DNA from 3 places in the Pseudomonas onubensis genome. Region 2 is predicted to be linked to each of the others. Evidence: predicted binding sites of a transcription regulator. Region 2 holds the regulator's gene; each other region holds the start of a gene.
What was found. Region 2 encodes sigma-54, which starts transcription at its own class of promoters, with help from an activator protein. Its sites were predicted from a motif close to ANTGGCATNNANNTTGCTNT; they were not measured.
Positions count from the first base shown of each region.

Region 1: a site for sigma-54 is predicted at 3,263-3,282, ahead of flgB (flagellar basal body rod protein FlgB). Genes of this name have one in related genera too.
Region 3: a site for sigma-54 is predicted at 4,242-4,261, ahead of glnK (P-II family nitrogen regulator). Genes of this name have one in related genera too.

Region 1 is NZ_CBFHAZ010000013.1:33,451-40,594, reverse strand. It holds gene ACTD9P_RS07160 (hypothetical protein) at 1-81, opposite strand, end outside; gene flgE (flagellar hook protein FlgE) at 268-1,578, opposite strand; gene flgD (flagellar hook assembly protein FlgD) at 1,610-2,341, opposite strand; gene flgC (flagellar basal body rod protein FlgC) at 2,358-2,810, opposite strand; gene flgB (flagellar basal body rod protein FlgB) at 2,814-3,221, opposite strand; gene ACTD9P_RS07135 (hypothetical protein) at 3,547-4,323, shown strand; gene cheR (protein-glutamate O-methyltransferase CheR) at 4,412-5,239, opposite strand; gene ACTD9P_RS07125 (chemotaxis protein CheV) at 5,283-6,215, opposite strand; gene flgA (flagellar basal body P-ring formation chaperone FlgA) at 6,311-7,069, shown strand.
Region 2 is NZ_CBFHAZ010000034.1:8,615-15,758, forward strand. It holds gene ACTD9P_RS13710 (KpsF/GutQ family sugar-phosphate isomerase) at 1-781, shown strand, start outside; gene ACTD9P_RS13715 (KdsC family phosphatase) at 782-1,306, shown strand; gene lptC (LPS export ABC transporter periplasmic protein LptC) at 1,315-1,887, shown strand; gene lptA (lipopolysaccharide transport periplasmic protein LptA) at 1,874-2,446, shown strand; gene lptB (LPS export ABC transporter ATP-binding protein) at 2,446-3,171, shown strand; gene ACTD9P_RS13735 (RNA polymerase factor sigma-54) at 3,356-4,849, shown strand; gene hpf (ribosome hibernation-promoting factor, HPF/YfiA family) at 4,925-5,230, shown strand; gene ptsN (PTS IIA-like nitrogen regulatory protein PtsN) at 5,240-5,704, shown strand; gene rapZ (RNase adapter RapZ) at 5,707-6,564, shown strand; gene ACTD9P_RS13755 (HPr family phosphocarrier protein) at 6,581-6,853, shown strand; gene ACTD9P_RS13760 (ZIP family metal transporter) at 6,891-7,144, opposite strand, start outside.
Region 3 is NZ_CBFHAZ010000003.1:120,638-127,781, reverse strand. It holds gene ACTD9P_RS02350 (S8 family peptidase) at 1-1,708, opposite strand, end outside; gene ACTD9P_RS02345 (AAA family ATPase) at 1,730-2,707, opposite strand; gene ACTD9P_RS02340 (BRO-N domain-containing protein) at 2,879-3,412, opposite strand; gene ACTD9P_RS02335 (accessory factor UbiK family protein) at 3,784-4,047, opposite strand; gene glnK (P-II family nitrogen regulator) at 4,470-4,808, shown strand; gene ACTD9P_RS02325 (ammonium transporter) at 4,844-6,184, shown strand; gene ACTD9P_RS02320 (secondary thiamine-phosphate synthase enzyme YjbQ) at 6,394-6,819, shown strand; gene sutA (dormancy-specific transcriptional regulator SutA) at 6,921-7,144, shown strand, end outside.

The DNA.
Region 1 (7,144 bases), on a different contig from region 2:
GCCCCACAGGTTCTGCCCCCCACCACCCACGTCATAACGCACACCTCCAGCCCCATGGCCAGACACCGACGAACTCCACATACCCAGCCCCTGTAATATCCAATACCTTTAAGCCCGATAAGTGGAGAGAACGGCGTGGTCGGTTCCAACAAAAGCCTGTCGGCTGGCAATCGCGCGCAAAGTCGGAATTGTTTCCGGCCAAATAACACGCAAAAAAAGCCCCTCGCGTGAGGGGCTTTTGTTCGCAGCAGTGTCAGGCCAACTGCATCAGGTCATCTGAATGATGGTCTGCATGATGGTGCTCTGGGTAGAGATGGTCTTGGCGTTCGCCTGGTAGTTACTCTGGGCCTTGATCAGGTCCACCAGCTCGTTGGTCAGGTTAACGTTGGAGTTTTCCAGGGACTTGGACACGATAGAACCCAAGGTACCGGATTGCGGTGCGTCGTAACCCGGCTGGCCTGAGGCGAAGGTCTCTTTCCAGGTGGTGCCACCCGCCGGTTGCAGGCCTTGTTCGTTGTTGAAGCTGGCCAGGGAGAGCTGACCAATGGCCTTGCTCTGCTGGTTGCTGAAAGTGGCGAACAGCACGCCGTTACCGTCGATGTTCAGGCCGGTGATCTGGCCGGTGGCGTAGCCATCGGTGACCGGCGGGTTACGGTAAGTGGCCGAGTTGTACTGGGTGATGTTGCCCATGTTGATGGCGATGCCACCAGGGTTGGCATTCGCGCCGTTTTTGGTCCACACACCATTGGTCACTGTGCCCGGCACCCAGCCGCTAAGCTGCAAGGTGGTGCTGGAAGTGGTGCCGGTAACAATCCCGGTAAGTTTGCCCGAGCCGTCAAAGCTCAACGTCGATGCCACTGGTGGCGTCGAGCCGGTGCCGGTCGGTGCCGAGCCGTCAGGGTTGCGGCCGTCGATCAGGGTGTAGGACTTCCAGGTGTTGGAGTCGGTTTTGACCAGGTACTGCACCATCGGGTGCGCGTTGCCCTGGGTGTCGTACAGCGTGGTGTTGTACTGGGTGCTGAACGAGCTGGATTCGGTTGGATCGAACGGGTGGGCCGCCTGGTCGATTACCGGCGACGACGAGTTCAGGTTACTGGTGGAATCCACTTTGGTGGAGGCCTTGGGCGGCAGGTTCGACAGGTTCAATTGCAGGTCGGTCAGCGCGCCTTTGATGATGTTGCCGTCAGCGTCCGCTGCGTAGCCTTGCAGACGCGAGGTGCCGGTGTTGTTGGTGATGTAACCGTCTTTGTCCGAACGGAAGGTGCCGCTGCGGGTATATTCCAGCGAACCGTCGCTGCCCTTCTGCACGAAGAAGCCGCCGCCCTGGATCGCCATGTCCAGCAGGCCGCCGGTGTTGTTGACGTCACCCTGGGTGAACTGCTGGGACACCGCCGCCAGGTTCACGCCACTGCCGACACTGTTCTGGCCAGTGCCCAGTTTGGACGCCGCGTAGATGTCGGAAAACTCCGCGCGGGACGATTTGAAACCCGTGGTCGCAACGTTGGCAATGTTGTTGCCGGTTACGTCCAGTTGTTTGTTGGCCGCATAGAGGCCGCTAAGGCCGATGTTAAAAGACATGTTTCTCTCCTTCTGCCGTATTTAGCCGGCTCTATGTACCGATAGTCTGGATTTGCGACAGCTTGACGCTGCCCATGCCGCCAGCAAGGTTGAGCAGCATTTCGCCGCCGGTCTTGCTCAGCGTCACGCTGGTGACCGTTGCCGGCAGCGACGTCAACAAGGCAACCGAGTCGCCTTTGTCATTCTTGGTGCTGGCTGCGAAGGTATAAGTGCCGGCGGGGGCGACTTCACCTTTGTCGTTCTTGCCATCCCAGATAAAGCTGGAATCACCGGCGCTTTGGGCACCCATGTCAATGGTGCGTACCACGTTGCCGTCTTTGTCGGTGATTTTCACCGAGACGTTGCCCGTCGCTGCCGTCACTGCCACCGAGCCAGTCATGCTCTTGCTGGTATCAACCATGGCCTTGTCGGTCTGGGTGATGATCGAACGCCCGACCAGCGAAGACGCCTGCAGCGCCTGCGAGGAGCTGAAGTTGCTGGAGATCGCATTCACCGAGTCATTCAGGGTGTTGATGCCTTCCAGGCTGCTGAACTGTGCCAACTGGGCCACGAACGCGCCGTTGTCCTGAGGCGACAGCGGGTTCTGGTTTTTCAGCTGGGTCACCAGCAGTTGCAGGAACGCATCCTTGCCCAACGCCTGGTTGCCCGTGGCCGCCTTGGCAGCACCATCAAGGCCGCTGTTGTCTGTGGCGGTCTTGACCTTGGAGTTGAACAGGTCCTGAACCGCCGTGTTAGTTGTAGAAGTGGTATCAACAATGGCCATTATTTGGCGCCCCTTATCACTGACCCAGGGTCAGGACCTTCTGCATCATGGTTTTGGCGGTGTTCATCATTTCCGCGTTGGTCTGGAACGAGCGGCTGGCGGAAATCATGTCGGCCATTTCCTCGACCACGTTGACGTTGGGGTAGTACACGTAACCCTTTTCGTTCGCGGCGGGGTGGTTGGGCTCGTAGCGGGCTTCGAGGTTGCTCTGGTCTTCGACCACGCCGAGCACCTGCACACCCTGGCCTGCGGCGTCCTGGTTCTGGAACAGCGAGTCGCCACTGCCGCTCTGGCCGGCCTGGCCGCCCTGAAACATGGTGGCGAACACTGGGTGACGGGCACGGTAAGTCTGGTCAATGCTCGAGGACACGGTCTCGGCGTTGGCGATGTTACTGGCGACGGTGTTCAAGCGCGTGGTCTGCGCGCTCATGCCACTGCCGGCAATATTAAAAACACTGGCGAGGGACATGGCTTACTCTCCACGCAGGGCTGACATCAGCCCTTTGAATTTGCTGTTTAGCAGGGTGAAGCTGGCCTGAAAGTTCACCGAGTTCTCGGCATAGGCCGATTGCTCCAGCTGGGCGTCGACGGTGTTCTGGTCGATCGACGGCTGCATCGGCGTGCGATACAGCAGCGACTCGTCACCATTGCCCAGGCCTTGCGCTTCGATATGACGGCTATTGGTCATGTTCAAGGCGAAGGTGCCGTTTTTGGTCTTGTCCTGCTGCGCGGCGAGCACGGCGGAGAAGTCCAGGTCCCGAGCCTTGTAGTTCGGGGTGTCGGCGTTGGCAATGTTGTTGGCCAGAACTTCGGCACGCTGGGCGCGGAAGCCCAAGGCTTGTTCGTGGATACCGAGCGCTTTATCGAAGCTGATGCTCATGGTGGAAACCTTTAGGCTGACCTGCTATTCGTAACTGGGTTATAGCAAGGCGCATGCCAATTCTCTCAAGCCCCGTAATTCAAGGGGTTGCGCAAGGTTTGCCGGCGGCAATGCCAGAAAAGCGGCAATGGCCTTCCGCGTGGCGCCAGTAAAGCGGCAACGGCGATTGCCGCTTTCTCGCCCGGAGGCAATCATTCAACTGGCTACCCCAGCGCTGCGGATACTTCGACCGTTCGTCTGCACTGTCATTTCTGACAGTTGTTGCGCCTACGTCTTTGCGTGCCTCATCGGGTGACCCCCTACATGCATAAAGCAGAGGCGCACCATGCTGACTATTCCCCCCCTCAGATTCGTCCTGCAAGACAGAACACAACCCATTCCAAACCTCGATACCAGCCAGATCGTGGGTGACGTCGTTGAATTGATCTGTGATTTCGCAGTCCAGCGCCGGGACTTTGTAAATGTGAACATGATCAGCAGTGTCGTCGGCGGCTCATACAATCTAAGCTTCGAAGTGGGTACTGACGCCCCATCACTCAAGATTTACTTTCCAAAAAACGTTGTTGTTCCCAACTCAGGCAAAAATGTTCAGTTACTGACGCGCTTCCAGCGTGGCATGTCCTACCCCGCACCGGACGCAACCGTGTCCATCGACGCAGGCGGCATCGTGGTGCCTACTGTCACAGTGTGGGATTTCGCCGATGGCACGCTCCAAGGCTGGGTACCTCCAACAGTTTATGCAGGCGGGAAGCTGCACGTCGTCAACGGCAGCGTGGTCGTTGACCTGCCCAGCAGCAACGTAAGCGAGGCTCACATCATCACCAACACCGTATCGGTCACCCCAGGGCGCATCTACGATGTCAGCTTTGAGGTCCGGGGTGGTACAGCCGCTGGAGATGGCTCGACGCTGCACCTGAGGGTTAACGGCAGACAAATCGGCAACAACGTACAAAACATAACCAACGCATCAACACAGACCGGAACCGGGACATTTACCGCAGATAGTACCGGCCATATGAGTTTGGGTATTTTCAATGAGAATATCCCCAGCAGTAACAATCTTCTATTCCTGGGCATTATCCGCATGAAACCCAGGCCCTGACCACCGCCCGCAAAAAACTGGCGCACGGCGCGCAAAAAAAAACGGGAAGCCTTTACGGGGCTTCCCGTTTTTCATGCTCAAACCACCATCACTTGGCCTGATAAATGATGCCAGGACTGCACTGCACCATCTGGTAATGATCCGGTAGCCCGTTGAGCGCTTCGGACGCCCCAAGAAACAGGTAGCCACCACGCTTGAGCGTGCCGTGAATGCGCAACAGGATGTCTTTCTTCACCTCTGCCGAGAAGTAGATCAACACATTGCGGCAGAACACCATGTCGAACTTGCCAAGGCTGGCATAGCTGTCGAGCAGGTTGAACGAGCGAAATTCCACCCGGCTCTTGATCGGCGCCTTGACTGCCCAGCGCCCTGCCCCTTTGGGGTCGAAAAAACGTTGCAGGCGTTCCTGGGACAAACCACGGCCCAGGGCCAGGCTGTCGTACTCGCCGGTCTTGCAGTTGGTGAGCATGGTGCCGGACAAGTCGGTGGCGACAATTTGTGCGCCGGCCTTCAATTGGCCCATGTTCGTGCGCTCGAACTCATCGATGGACATCGAGATCGAGTACGGTTCCTGCCCCGACGAACAGGCGGCCGACCAGATGCGCAAACGCTGACCGGGGCTGGCCTTGATGGCCTCCGGCAGCACCTTGTTCTTGAGCACCTCAAACGGGTAGGTATCACGAAACCACAGGGTTTCGTTGGTGGTCATGGCATCCACCACCATTTCCTTGAGCCCGCTGCGTGGCTGGCCCTGGATGCGCTGGACCAACTCACCCAGGGACTTGATGCCCTGTTGTTCCATCAGTTTGTTGAGACGGCTGGATACCAGGTACTGCTTGTTTTCACCGAGCAATATGCCACAGGCTTTTTCCAGGAAGACCCGGAACTGTTCGAAATCCAAATTACCCGTAGACAATGATACCGCCTCTTAAATCGTGTGACCGCCAGGGGAATGCCCCCTAGCCGTGATCTGCTGCCTTGATCCGGTCAACTACCCGGGATGCCAGGTCATCAGGGCGGAATTTGGCCAGGAAGTCATCGGCACCGACTTTCTTGACCATCGCCTGATTGAAAACACCCGACAATGAAGTATGCAGGATGATATGCAATTTTTGCATGCGTGGGTCGTTACGTATCTCGGCCGTGAGGGTGTAGCCATCCATTTCCGGCATTTCAATGTCGGAGATCATCATCAGGAACTCTTCTTCCGGCTTCTTGCCTTCGTCCACCAGCTTGCGCAGGTAATCCAAAGCCTGGCGACCATCGTTCAGGGCCACCACTTCCACGCCGACCGTTTGCAGGCAGCGGCTGACTTGCTTGCGCGCCACCGAAGAGTCGTCCACCGTCAGCACGCGCAGCGACACCGCTTTGTGCGCGGTTTCGGCGTCTACCACGCCAACCGAGATGGTTTCCGAGGTGGGTGCAACTTCGGCTAGGATTTTCTCCACGTCGATGATTTCGACCAGCTGGTTATCCACCCGCGTCACCGCCGTGAGGTAATGATCGCGTCCGGTGCCCTTGGGCGGTGGATGGATCTCTTCCCAGTTCATATTGACGATGCGCTCCACCGAGCGCACCAGGAAACCCTGGGTCTTGGTGTTGTATTCGGTGATGATCACAAAAGGGTTTTCGCGGTCCTGCAAACCTGCTGAACCGGTGGCCATGGCCAGGTCAAGAATCGGGATGGTCGCGCCTCGGATATTCGCCACGCCGCAGACCACCGGGCTGGATTTGGGCAATATGGTCAGCTTGGGACACTGCAGCACTTCCCGCACTTTAAACACATTGATGCCGTACAGCTGCTTGCCGTCCAGGCGAAAAAGCAACAGTTCCAGGCGATTCTGCCCGACCAGCTGTGTGCGCTGGTTTACTGAGTCCATTACTCCTGCCATGCCTTGACTCCTACGCTAAAACCTTTGGCTATACCTACAAGGGCAACGACGCTCACCCAACGCTAAACGGCACGAGCTTTGCTATTTATTGGTTTATGAACCTTAAAACGACAGTTTCCCGACGCATCCCACGCTACCGCAGATTGCTCTGCGTCACGATGGCGCTGCTTGCCTTGGGCTCAGGCACCACGGCTCGCGCCGATAATGTCACCTTGCCTGATCTCCTTATCGGCGTCACTCAAGGCTTTCTTGAGTTCACTGTAGAAGATTATCTGGCGACCACTCAGACGCCGGGGCGTTATGAAATCCAGGTCAACCAGTTAGACCCGCGCCTGCGCATGCCCATGTGCGACAAGGAATTGACGGCCAGCTTGGAAAGCCCGGCCCAACCGATTGGCCGCGTGACGGTCAAAGTGCGCTGCGAGGGCGCTTCACCCTGGACCGTGTTCGTGCCGGCGCAGGTCAAACTGTTCCGCGACGTCGTGGTGGTCACGCGCCCGCTCAAGCGCACCGGCATCATCGGCTTTGAAGACGTGGCCCTGCGGGAACGCGACATCAGCCTGATCAACCAGGGCTATCTCACCTCTGTAGATCAAGCCATCGGGCAGAAACTCACCCGACCAATGGTCACCGACCAAGTCATTACACTGGTGCATCTGGAACAGGCAGAAGTGATTCGCAAGGGCGATCAGGTGGTGATTTCCGCCAGCAGCGGCGGGCTTACGGTAAAAATGCCGGGGGAGGCGCTGTCCAACGGCGGGATGAGCGAGCAGATTCGGGTCAAGAACCTCAATTCCAACCGCGTGATCAAGGCGCAGGTGACCGCGCCGGGCCAGGTTGAAGTGGCGTTATAGATCACTGGTGTGAAACGCCAGCTTTTCCTACACTGTGCGTGGGATGTCGACCTGTACAGGTTTATTGTCAATCGA
Region 2 (7,144 bases):
CCTGGCCAGCACCGGGACCACGGCGTTTTTCGTGCACCCGGCCGAAGCCAGCCACGGCGACATGGGCATGATCACCAAGGATGACATTATCCTGGCACTGTCGAACTCCGGCACCACCAACGAAATCGTGACCTTGCTGCCCTTGATCAAGCGCCTGGGCATCAAGATGATCAGCCTTACCGGCAACCCCGAATCCACGCTGGCCAAGGCTGCCGAAGTCAATTTGAACGTGCATGTGGCCCACGAAGCCTGCCCGCTGAACCTGGCACCGACCTCCTCCACCACCGCCGCCCTGGTCATGGGCGACGCCCTGGCCGTGGCGTTGCTGGAAGCCCGTGGTTTTACCGCTGAAGATTTCGCGTTTTCGCACCCGGGCGGTGCGCTGGGTCGTCGCCTGCTGCTCAAAGTGGAAAACGTCATGCACTCGGGCGATGAACTGCCCCACGTGCAACGCGGCACCTTGCTCAAAGACGCACTGATGGAAATGACCCGCAAGGGCCTGGGCATGACCGTGATCCTGGAAGCCGACGGGCGTCTGGCCGGAGTCTTCACCGACGGCGACCTGCGCCGCACCCTGGACCGCACCATCGATATCCACACTGCGACTATCGATGCGGTGATGACGCCCCACGGCAAGACCGCCCGCCCCGAGATGCTTGCAGCCGAAGCGCTGAAGATCATGGAAGACCATAAGATTGGCGCGCTGGTGGTGGTCAATAATGACGACCGCCCGATCGGCGCCCTGAACATGCACGACTTGCTGCGTGCGGGAGTGATGTAAATGACCGGCGACCTGCTGCAACGCGGTAAAAACATCAAACTGGCGATTTTTGACGTCGACGGCGTGCTGACCGATGGCCGTCTGTACTTCCTCGAAGATGGCAGCGAATTCAAGACTTTCAACACCCTCGACGGCCAGGGCATCAAAATGTTGATGGCCGCTGGTGTGCAAACGGCGATTATCAGTGGTCGAAAGACACCGGTTGTGGAACGCCGCGCACAAAACCTGGGGATTCCTTACCTGTATCAAGGCCGTGAGGATAAACTGGTGGTTCTGGACGAGCTTCTTGGCCAACTCAACCTAAGCTATGAGCAAGTTGCGTACCTGGGTGATGATCTGCCTGACCTGCCGGTCATTCGCCGAGTCGGCCTGGGCATGGCCGTCGCCAATGCGGCGGCATTTGTTCGTGAACACGCCCATGGCATCACTGCCGCACGTGGCGGCGAAGGTGCCGCCCGCGAGTTCTGCGAATTGATCCTGCGTGCCCAGGGCAGTCTTGAAGCGGCCCACGCCGCCTACTTATAGAGCGTTTTATGCTGAGCAAAAAGATTCGCAACTTCCTGTTATTCGGGGTCATCGCCGCGCTGTTCCTGGCGGTGGGCTACTGGAATATCAGCCCGGAGCGCTTTCTCGACAAGCCTGTAGCACAGGTTGACGAGGGCCTGATCGACAATTTCGCCACCAATGCCTATACGGTGCAGTTCATGCCTGACGGCAAGGTCCAATACGAGATGACCTCCGACAAGGTGGAACACGTCAAAGCCTCCGACGTCAGCCTGCTGACCAACCCGGACCTGAACCTGTTCCGTGGCACCGACTTTCCGTGGCACGTCACCAGCAAACGTGGCGAGGTCAACGCAGACGGCACCCAGGTTGAATTGATCGACTCGGTACGCGTCGCGCGCACCGATGAACAGAAGCGTGACACCATCATCACCAGCAGTCGCATGACCGTTTTCCCACAACAGCAATATGCGCAGACCGAGCAAGACGTTAGAATTGACGGCGCTGGCGGTGTATCGACTGGCAAGGGAATGAAAGCGTATTTGAAAGAAAGCAGGATACACCTGCTATCGAACGTAAGAGGACAGTATGAGGCTCGTTAAAACCCTCCCTATTTTGCTCGGTCTGGGCGCAGCACTGGGAAGCGTGAGCGCCTGGGCTCTGCCGAACGATAGCCAGCAACCGATCCATATTTCGGCTGACGATGCGCAGCTGGATGACAAACAAGGCGTCGCGACCTACACCGGCGGCGTGATCATCACCCAGGGCTCGATGAAGATTACCGGCAACACGGTAACCCTGACTCGCACCGCGGCTGGCGACATCGACGTGGTGACTTCGGTGGGCAACCTGGCTTACTTCGAACAGAAGCAGGCGGCTGCTGACCCAGCACCGATGAAAGGCTACGGCAGGACCATCCAGTATCACGCCCAGCAGAACCGCATTATCCTGATTGACCAGGCACGGGTTGTCAGCACCGACGGCAACACCACCGAAGGTGAAAAAATCACCTACGACACCGTCAAGCAGATCGCTACCGCCGGTCGCGCCAATGGTACAAAAATCGGCACGCCGAAGCCGCGCATCGACATGGTTATCCAGCCGAAGCAGAAAGACGCTGCCGCCCCTGCGCCGAAACCCGCTGCGAAGAAGACGAACTAATGGCAACCCTGAAAGCCCAGCATCTGGCCAAAGCTTATAAAAGCCGTCAGGTCGTACGCGACGTCAGCCTGTCGATCGACAGCGGCCAGATCGTCGGCTTGCTCGGCCCCAACGGCGCCGGCAAGACCACCTGCTTCTATATGATTGTTGGCCTGGTCCAGGCGGATCAGGGCCGTGTATTGATTGACGACCTGGACGTAAGCCACCAGCCGATGCACGGTCGTGCACGCGCAGGTATCGGCTATCTTCCCCAGGAAGCGTCGATCTTCCGCAAACTGTCGGTGTCGGACAACATCATGGCGATCCTCGAGACCCGCAAGGAACTCGACCGTGACGGCCGTCGCAAAGAGCTGGAAAGCCTGCTGCAGGAGTTCCATATCAACCACATTCGCGACAACCTCGGCATGAGCTTGTCCGGTGGTGAGCGTCGCCGTGTGGAAATCGCCCGCGCCCTGGCCACCGCGCCGAAGTTCATCCTGCTGGACGAACCTTTTGCCGGTGTCGACCCGATCTCGGTCGGCGATATCAAGCAGATCATCCATCACCTCAAGGCCAAGGGTATCGGTGTACTGATCACCGACCACAACGTGCGTGAGACCCTCGATATCTGCGAGACCGCCTATATCGTCAATGATGGACAACTGATTGCAGAAGGTGACTCCGCAACTATCCTGGCCAATGAACTGGTGAAGGAAGTGTACCTGGGTCACGAGTTCCGCCTGTAAACACGGTGGTATCAGGCCATTGCCCGGGGCGCGCGCAAGTCAATAAAAACCTCAGTTTTTTTATTGTTACCGCGCTCTAGGCAAAGCCCCTGATATCAGGCATATAATTTGCTTATGTTTGGCGCTCACGCGCCCTGTCGTGGATGGCGCATTGCGCCGGCGAATAAGGTGTTAAGCCCCTGCCATGAAACCATCGCTAGTCCTGAGAATGGGCCAGCAGCTGACGATGACACCGCAGCTGCAACAGGCCATCCGCCTGCTCCAATTGTCGACCCTGGACCTGCAACAGGAAATCCAGGAGGCCCTGGAGTCCAATCCGATGCTCGAACGCCAGGAAGAAGGCGACGACTTCGATAATGCAGACCCGCTGGCCGATAACATCGAGCAAAAACCCAACGCCGACGTGCAGGAACCCTCCTATCAGGAAACCGCCCCTACGGTGGATAACCTTGAGGAAGGCGAATGGAACGAACGCATCCCCAACGAGCTTCCTGTCGACACCGCCTGGGAAGACGTCTACCAGACCAGCGCCAGCAGCCTGCCCAGCAATGACGATGACGAGTGGGACTTCACCACCCGCACGTCCGCCGGTGAGAGCCTGCAGAGCCATTTGCTGTGGCAACTGAACCTGGCGCCGATGTCCGACACCGATCGCCTGATCGCCGTGACCCTGATCGACTGCATCAACAATCAGGGCTACCTGGACGAGACGCTCGACGAAATTCTGGAAGCCTTCGACCCGGAACTGGACATCGAGCTGGACGAAATCGAAGCCGTCCTGCATCGCATCCAACAGTTCGAGCCTGCCGGCATTGGCGCTCGTACCTTGAGCGAATGCCTGTTGCTGCAACTGCGCCAGCTGCCGGCCAAGACCCCTTGGCTCGCCGAGGCCCAGCGCCTGGTCACCGACTACATCGACCTGCTGGGCAGCCGCGACTACAGCCAGTTGATGCGCCGCATGAAGCTCAAGGAAGACGACCTGCGCCAGGTCATCGAGCTGGTGCAGAGCCTCAACCCGCGTCCGGGCTCGCAGATCGAGTCCAGCGAAGCCGAATATGTCGTTCCGGACGTGATCGTGCGCAAAGATAACGAGCGCTGGCTGGTGGAGTTGAACCAGGAGTCGGTGCCACGCCTGCGGGTCAACCCGCAATACGCAGGCTTTGTGCGCCGCGCCGACACCAGCGCCGACAACACCTTCATGCGTAACCAATTGCAGGAAGCGCGCTGGTTCATCAAGAGCCTGCAAAGCCGCAACGAAACCCTGATGAAAGTGGCCACCCAGATCGTCGAGCACCAGCGCGGCTTCCTGGAATATGGCGATGAGGCGATGAAACCACTGGTTCTGCATGACATTGCCGAGGCTGTGGGCATGCATGAATCGACGATTTCCCGCGTGACCACACAGAAATTCATGCATACCCCACGGGGTATTTATGAACTGAAATACTTTTTCTCCAGCCACGTCAGCACCTCCGAAGGCGGCGAATGCTCGTCCACGGCGATCCGCGCGATCATCAAAAAACTGGTTGCGGCGGAAAATCAGAAAAAGCCATTGAGTGACAGTAAGATCGCTGGTTTACTGGAGGCACAAGGCATTCAGGTCGCCCGTCGAACCGTCGCCAAGTACCGCGAGTCCCTCGGGATCGCGCCTTCCAGCGAGCGTAAGCGTTTGATGTGACGGGCGGGCCATAGCGTTCCAGTGGCAGGCGCTTTTGCCTGTCGCTTTATGCACTGGCAACGAAGGAGAAGCTGTATGCAAGTCAACATCAGTGGACACCAGCTGGAAGTCACCAAGCCCCTGCGTGAGTACACCGAGAGTAAGCTGAACAAGCTTGCGGGGCATTTTGACAAGATCACCAACGTGCAGGTCATCATGGAGGTCGATAAGCTCAAGCAGAAAATCGAGGCCACCCTGCATGTACCGAATGCGAAGCTCGTCGCCAATGCCGAGCATGAAGACATGTATGCGGCGATTGACTCGCTCTACGACAAGCTGGACCGCCAACTCATAAAGCATAAGGAAAAGAATCTGCACCTGATGCAAGGTACAGGTCGTTAACTCTCCCCCATGATCCAACTTGAAACCATCCTGACCCCCGGCCGTTCCCTCGTGAACGCGCCGGGCGGCAGTAAGAAAAAAGCCCTCGAACACATCGCCAACCTGATCAGCCGTGAAGTGCCTGAGCTGGATGAGCAAGTCGTGTTCAAGGCCCTGATTGACCGTGAAAAACTGGGCTCCACCGGTTTTGGCAACGGCATCGCCATTCCTCACTGCCGCCTTGAAGGCTGCACGTCTCCCGTCAGTGCGCTATTGCACCTGCAGGAGAAAATCGATTTCGACGCCATCGACGGCGCCCCGGTTGACCTGCTGTTCGTTCTGCTGGTCCCGCAAGCCGCCACCGATGCGCACCTGGAACTGCTTCGGCAGATAGCCAGCATGCTCGACCGCAAGGAAGTACGCGACAAACTGCGCAGCGCCAGCAGCAACGAGGCGCTTTATCAGGTTGTACTCGATGAGCAAAGCGGGCAGTAATCATGCGTTTGATCATCGTCAGCGGCCGCTCCGGCTCGGGTAAAAGCACCGCCCTCAACGTCCTTGAGGACAACGGTTTCTACTGCATCGACAACCTGCCGGCGGGCCTGCTGCCGGAATTGGCCGAACGCGCCCTGATCCACACTGAACTGGCGCAGCCACTGGTGGCCGTCTCGATTGACGCCCGCAACCTGCCCAGCCATCTTGAGCGCTTCCCACAGCTGCTTGAGGAAGTGCGCGCCAAGCATATTCATTGCGATGTGCTGTACCTGGATGCCGACGAGGAGACGCTGCTCAAGCGCTTCTCCGAAACCCGTCGACGTCACCCCCTCAGTAGCCCCCATCGCTCTCTGGCCGAAGCCATCGAGGACGAGACCACGCTGCTGGGGCCGATCATTGACCTCGCTGACCTCAAGATCAACACCACCGGCTTGAACCTGTATCAGTTACGCGATGCTATCAAGCTGCGCCTGCTGAACCAGCCGGAACCCGGCACGGCCTTTCTGGTTGAGTCGTTTGGGTTCAAGCGTGGGATGCCGGTGGATGCCGACCTGGTGTTCGACGTGCGCTGCCTGCCCAACCCTTACTGGAAACCTGAACTGCGTGATCAGTCTGGCTTGGACCAGCCGGTGGTCGAGTACCTGGCTGCGCAACCGGATGTCGAGGAAATGTTCCAGGATATCTCCAGCTACCTGCTCAAATGGTTACCGCGCTTTGCCGCAAGTAATCGGGCTTATGTCACCATTGCCATCGGCTGCACCGGCGGCCACCATCGCTCCGTCTACCTGACCGAACGCCTGGGCCAGGTGCTGCAACAAACCCTCAAGAACGTCCAGGTTCGCCACCGCGACCTTAGCTGAAAGGAACACCCCCGCGATGCCCGCTCTGGAAATTGAAATCATCAACAAGCTGGGCCTGCACGCCCGCGCCTCGGCTAAATTCGTCGGTGTTGCCGGGCAGTTCCCCTGCCAGATCCGCGCCGGGCGCACACCAGAGTCGATGGTCGACGGCAAAAGCATCATGGCCATGATGATGCTGGCTGCGGGCAAGGGCACCAGGATTCACTTGAAGACGGAAGGCGAACAAGAGCAGGAAGCGATGGACGCTCTGGTCAAGTTGATCAATAACTACTTTGACGAGGGTGAGTAAACCCACCCTTTGAGACAGGTGTGAGGCTGCAATGGCCTCACCCTAATGCAGTATCCATCACCATCATCAAGCAAAACCCGATGCACAGCCCCAGGCTGGCAAGCTTTTCGTGACCATTGCGGCGCGATTCCGGGATCACTTCGTGAGTCACCACCAACAACATCGCACCCGCCGCCAGCGCGAGCCCCAGCGGCAATAGAACCTCAGCCAGGCTCACCAACCACGCACACAGCACGGCAAACACCGGCTCGACCAAGCCTGACGCGGCGCCGATCAAGAACGCCTTGACCC
Region 3 (7,144 bases), on a different contig from region 2:
TAATCAGTATTGCTCTTAACGTATTGGCGGTTGCATTTGGATACTCTGTAGCTAATCGTGCTGCCAAATAGGTAACATATGGAGCAGCGAAACTAGTTCCTGACATTTCCGAGAGGAGTGTCCTACCGACGAAGTTATGGTTCAGCGTTAAAACACCTAGTCCTGATGGAATTGATTTCCATTGTTCATCTTTGCGGCGCATCGTTGTTGCGATATTACCGCCTATAGCAATGACCTCTGGCTTAAGGGCTCCACGAACTGAGGGTCCATGCCTGGTGAAAGGAGAAGGTTGATCCTCTGATGCAGGGCAGAGTTCGTTAATTTCAGGATAGCGCTGAGCATTCGTTGTGGCAGTGTGCTTAGCTAAGCTTCCAACGGTAAGCACATTCATCGCTGGCGCGGGATCAATAATGGTTGATTGAACACACATTAAGTAGTCGGGGTACTCTTCTCTCCAGCTTTTTATGGGTATTGGTGGGTTTTCTGAACCCGAAAAATTACCCGAAGATACAATAAAAAGAATGCCATATTTCCTCGATAGTTGATCCAAAATATAAGCCATTCCACGGACGTGGCGATTGTTGTAGGGGGCGTTTAGATTTCCTATGGAGAGGTTGAATATTTTGCAGTCATATTCCACAGCAAAATATTGAATCGCGGTGTCTAGTGTTCTCTCTATGGTATTTATATCAAATATTGGCTCGCCGGTATGCTCGTCATGTTTAAGGATTTTCCCACTAAGTATCCAAGCCGAAGGTTGCCAATATCCGCTTGTTATACATTCCTCTAGATTTCCATAAGCGGCGATGCCTGCTACAGCTGTACCGTGGCCTGATATGTCTTCGGGTGATTCCCCGTCAATGAAACTCACGGCCTCACCAATACAGGATTTTAGCAGTGGGTGATTTGTATTCACTCCGCTATCCAATATGCATATATTGGGGCTTCCATTCGGCGGCGGAGGTATTGAGGTTGGTATTTCATTGATGTCTAGGTCAAGAGTTTTGAAATCTATGCCGGTCCTTGGTGGGAGGTCAACTAGCCTAACATCTTGATGAGATAGAAGAAGGTTTGCTTGAGTCAAGTTGACATCTACCCTGTACATCAGGAGGCTATCCAAATTCACCTTATCTGATATGCCAATGCTATTTTTAGCTAGCCATTTATCAAATAAGTCGATAAGGCGAGTTCGCTCAGGATGTTGGGGGTATTGAATTGGCCATAGCTCAATATCTAGCTTGAAGCGTTCTGAGGTGGGAAGTCCAAACGAATTAATTGCCCAGCTCTTACGGTCTTCGGACGTCCAATTGTCGATCCCGTCTAATGCTTCTAATATCGACCTATAAGACATATTGTCATCATTTATGCCAAGCCGAGCTAGGTGGTCAGCAAATTCTGCTAACCCTTTTTCTGAGGCAAATACGATACAGATGTTATTGTCTTCTTGACTTACAAATTCGACTCCGTGCTTTTTCATTTTTGTAAAGTCAAACATGCCGGAATATCGTATTTTCAATACTAAGCGGCTGTCATCTGACCTTGGTTGTAAACGCGAGCTGGCGATGGCATTTCTTAATCCTACCCCCAGTTTTTGCCCGTGAATCCGTATATCCCCGCGCTCGGGTTTCGGGGGGTTAAATTGCCGTGTTCGCCTATCATTAGTTAGATTTTCTTTAGAGATAGGCAGATGTTTATAGTCTTGAGGCATCCTTGCGCATCCTGGTTTTAATTATTGTCGAGACTCTCGATCTTTTGCATGCTCAATATCATTGATCGATAGAAATTCATTGTTGCGCAAGATCATTCGTTTTATTGCTCGCCTGCAAATTCTTTCTATGTCCGCACCACTTAGGTTTTCGAATAATTCTATAATTTCGGGTATGTCGACTTCAAATTGCCTACGGACTCCGCGTAGCTTAAGCTTAAGAATTTTTGTTATTGTTTCTTTGTTGGGTAGTCCAAACTCTATCGAATCATCAAATCTGCGCCATATAGCAGAGTCAAGTATGTGCTCATGGTTGGTAGCTGCTACGATTATGCTTTTTCCGTCATAGGAATCGATCATTTGTAGCACTGCATTTACTACTCTGCGTAGCTCCCCGTGATCGGAGTTGTCACTGCGCTCTTTGCCTAAAGCATCAAACTCATCAAAAAGTACTATCAGTGGCGTCGAGCTAATATAGTCGAATATCTTGCGCAAGTTTGTAGCGGTTTCGCCAAGATACGATGAGACTAGTGTGTCTAGACGAACTACTGCAAGCGGCATGTCTAATTCGAATGCGATGATTTCCGCTGTTAGAGTTTTTCCGCATCCCGGAGGGCCAAAAAATATCACTTTGTTAGAAGGCTGCATTCCGTATGATCTAAGTACATCACTACGGCGATGTTCTTCTAAAAATTCTTCGATCATGCCGATCTTGTTTTTTGGTAAAACAAGCTCATCCAGCGATCGTTTAGGCGTGCTGATATCAAGTAACGGTAGGCCGCGCTCTTTGTCTACCGGAACAGGCCCGATAAGTCGTGAACTCGACGGGAGCACCATCGGTGATGAGCTGGAATACAGTATTTTTTCCAGATCATTGGCTAATAAATGATGTTGTTTCTGCCTTTCTTCTTCAATAATGGCTTCAGAAGCACGGTGGAAGTCATCCTTGTTTCCTGCAGTTCCAGCTTTTATGAGCTGTCTGAGTATTTTCCCGCTTGCCATGTTTTCACCCAATTGTCGAATTGGTTGAGCCGTCTGGAATGGACGGTTATGTTTTCTTCAACCAATCTAGACGAGTCGCAAGACTCGTCTATTGAATATTTCTAATAGTGATGAGTCTGACACAGGATCGCAGCCATTGTCCCTAGGACCCGATCAGATACCTGTAAACAATTATTCTAGCTGGTATGGCCGCCGCCGCCGCCGCCAGATCCATTTCCACCAGGTAGGCGCTTGGGGCTTCCCGGGGCTTTCTGGCGAAGGAAGCATGTGCGGCACATCTTGCAACTTGATCCATGCTTGATTATTCCAGTGCAGAAGACTGAGGGACATTTGAGGCCATTTTATTAGGCTGAGTGCTGGACGCTCATAGCAGGCAGTTGTTTTTGCGTCCCTTAGGGCAGGGATCACATCATGGGTCAACCATTCACGAAGGCTTCGATATTCAGGACAGTAGTGGTAAACCAGCAGCGCATAGATGCCGGATTCGCTGATCAGTAGCGTCCGTTCAACGGCACCATGATGGAGCACCTTGCGGTACTGACGTTGATCCGGATCAAGCTTACGCAACGCTCGCTCATCCAAATAAAGCCTCAGCAACCGACCCAAATCACGTGCGCTGAACCAAGCTTGGTTCTCCAACAAAAGCGCATGAAGGTGCAGATTGTGCCGCGTAAACACATGAGGAATGAGGTGATCGTCTTCCATGGTGCAGTACCCATATTCGCTTGAGAGGACTGCCGTTTACCGTCGCCAAACGATAAGGGTGGCAGCTGCGTGCGGGTTGGCGAGCCGGTGCAAGCGAATACCGGCAGACCCTGAGGTCTCCCACACGCAGCCGCCATAAAACGAGCCGGGGCTAATGCCCGGTATCGGATGGTGGACGCTGTGCGTCGCAAGCTTTCCGGGTCGCCAAACCCAGCGCTGAATGTTCAGCAGCGAGCAGCCTAAAGAGATGGGGCGTGGCGATGCTATCGGAAAGCGTCAGCGCATGTCGTAGGAAGATTCCTGAAGATATTCGCTGGAAGACGATAGCAGGAAGGCCATTGCAGCCTTCCCATCAGTTTCAAAAAATCTGTTTATTCAGCAGCAGGTGGCGCCAACCGCGCTTCCAGCTCTGCCACCTTCGCTTCCAGGCTCTCCAGCCGCGCACGGGTGCGGGCCAGTACGACCATTTGGCTGTCAAACTCTTCCCGGCTCACCAGGTCGAGTTTGCTGAAGCCGCTTTGCAGCAAGGCCTTGAACTGGCTTTCGATTTCGTTGCGGGGCAGCGGGGTTTCGCCGCTGAACAGGCGAGAGGCGTGGCCGCTCAGGGCGTCGAGGAGGTCTTTGGGCGCGAGCATGGGAAATATTCCGGAAAACTGTTGGCCGGCAGTGTATCACGCAGCGTCTATAGTCTTTTTCACGGCCGCGAGCGCACGCTTTTCGCGCAGGGGGTCGGGCGGCTACGCACTGTTTTTGTGCGCATTGGCGCCGCCAAAACGCCCCGCAGGTGGGCATAAGTGGGCAAAGGCCTGATTTCAGTGATTTTTACGGAGCTGGCAAGGTTTCTGCTTAGACGATCATGACCCATGCACTGATGCAGTCGCTGTGACGAATGCAGTGCGCCGACGGATCAGGGGTACAGGTTTCGTCACCAGTGGTTCGCTGGCGTCGCAACGGCAAATGCCGAGGCGACGACGCGTTACAAAGCCAGGCACTGCGCTTAGACTTGAGACGGGTTTGTTTTCCTGGGGCAAGTCCACCAATTCGGGAGAGAGTTTTCATGAAGCTAGTCACTGCCATCATCAAGCCGTTCAAGTTGGACGATGTACGCGAGTCACTGTCCGAGATCGGCGTGCAGGGCATTACCGTTACTGAGGTCAAAGGCTTCGGTCGGCAGAAGGGTCACACCGAGCTGTATCGCGGCGCGGAATACGTGGTCGATTTCCTGCCAAAGGTGAAGATTGATGTCGCCATTGACGACAAGGATCTTGACCGGGTTATCGAGGCGATAACCAAGGCGGCCAACACCGGCAAGATCGGTGACGGCAAGATCTTCGTGGTCAATCTGGAACAGGCTATTCGCATCCGTACCGGCGAAACCGATACCGACGCAATCTAAGCCGCCAAACCCCCAACGCCCCAGGAGAAAACAATATGACTCTGCGTAAGTTCGCAGGGCTAGGAGCCCTGTTGTCCCTCGTAATGCCGGCCCTGGCATTGGCGGCGGACCCAGCCCCCGCTCCAGTCCTCAATTCCGGCGACACGGCGTGGATGCTCACATCCACCGCGCTGGTACTGTTCATGACCATTCCGGGCCTGGCGCTGTTCTACGGCGGCATGGTTCGCTCCAAAAACATTCTTTCCGTGATGATGCAGTGCTTCGCCATCACCGGTTTGATCACCATCCTGTGGTTCGTTTACGGCTACAGCATGGCGTTCGACACCACCGGTATGGAAGCAGGCGTCGTCAACCTCAACTCGTTCGTGGGCGGCCTGTCCAAACTGTTCCTGTCGGGCGTAACCCCGGCGAGCATCACCGGCCCTGCGGCGCTGTTCCCTGAGGCGGTGTTCGTCACCTTCCAGATGACCTTCGCGATCATTACCCCTGCGCTGATCGTCGGTGCGTTCGCCGAGCGTATGAAGTTCTCCGCGATGCTGATCTTCATGGGCGTCTGGTTCACCCTGGTCTACGCGCCGATTGCCCACATGGTGTGGGGCGGTCCGGGCTCGTTGCTGGGCGACTGGGGCGTGCTGGACTTCGCCGGCGGCACCGTGGTGCACATCAACGCCGGTGTGGCTGGCCTGGTGGCGTGCCTGGTACTTGGCAAGCGCAAAGGCTTCCCGACCACGCCAATGGCGCCGCACAACCTGGGTTACACCCTGGTCGGTGCAGCCATGCTGTGGGTGGGCTGGTTCGGCTTCAACGCCGGCTCCGCTGCGGCGGCCAACGGCACTGCCGGCATGGCGATGCTGGTGACTCAAATTGCTACCGCTGCTGCCGCACTGGGCTGGATGTTCGCCGAGTGGGTCACCCACGGCAAGCCAAGCGCACTGGGCATTGCCTCAGGCGTAGTCGCCGGCCTGGTTGCAATTACTCCGGCTGCCGGCACCGTGGGCCCGATGGGCGCGCTGATCATCGGCCTGGCGGCGGGCGTGGTGTGCTTCTTCTGCGCCACTACCCTGAAACGCAAACTGGGCTACGACGACTCCCTGGACGCCTTCGGCGTGCACGGTATCGGCGGTATCCTCGGCGCGATCCTCACCGGCGTGTTCGCTGCGCCTTCGCTGGGCGGCTTCAACGCGGCCACCACTGACATCGCGGCGCAAGTCTGGATCCAGTGCAAAGGCGTGGGCTTTACCGTGATCTACACGGCCATCGTGACCTTCATCATCCTCAAGGTGCTGGACATGGTGATGGGCCTGCGGGTAACCGAAGAAGAAGAGGCTGTGGGCCTCGACCTGGCGCAACACAACGAACGCGGCTACAACTTGTAAGTACGCGAAAAAAAGATGCCCGGCTTGCCGGGCATTTTTTTGTCTGAGGTTTGTCTGTGGCTAAAGGCGGATGGGTTTTTTGCCGAGTTTGTGATGGGATCCACACGGCACTTTTGAGGGTGCGAAAGTCTTACATGCATGTAGGCGTATTCGACACTTTGTTTTTTCCCAGACCGCGCTAGAATGCGCGCCGATGGGCGGAGAACTGTATGTGGCAACAGACCCTGATTACCCTGCGGGCCAAGCCCCGGGGCTTTCACCTGGTAACGGATGAGTTGCTTGCCGGCCTGCCTGAATTGAAGGCGTGTCGCGTAGGCCTGTTGCATTTGTGGCTGCAGCACACCTCGGCCTCGTTGACCATCAACGAGAATGCCGACCCGGCGGTTCGCCGTGACTTCGAGCGTTTTTTCAACTCGCTGGTGCCGCAAGGGCGTGCAGGGTTCGAACACAACGACGAAGGTCCGGATGATCTGCCGGCGCACTTCAAGGCCAGTCTGCTGGGGTGCCAGCTGAGTTTGCCGGTCAAGGCCGGCCGCTTGGCGATAGGGACCTGGCAAGGTGTTTATCTGGGCGAGCACCGAGATCTCGGCGGTGCTCGTAAAGTCCTCGCCACGTTGCACGGTGACGGGGCATAAGCCACTGGAAACCCAGTGGATGTGATTTTTTTCCGGCGGCCTCGACAGAGGATGAAGCTGGGCTATAACTAATCTGCTTTTCGCAAGTCATGAGGTAGAACATGAGCGACGATGATCTGGAAAACGACGACCTTGAAGTAGGCGACGACGACGAAACCGAAGAAGGTCTTGAGGCGGCTGCCGAAGACGTGGCTGACGACGACGGTGGCGACGATGCACCGGTCCCGGCAGCCAAGGGCAAGGCCAAGGCTGCGGTGTCGGTTGACGAACTGCCGAGCGTTGAAGCCAAGAACAAAGAGCGCGATGCGCTGGCCCGTGCGATGGA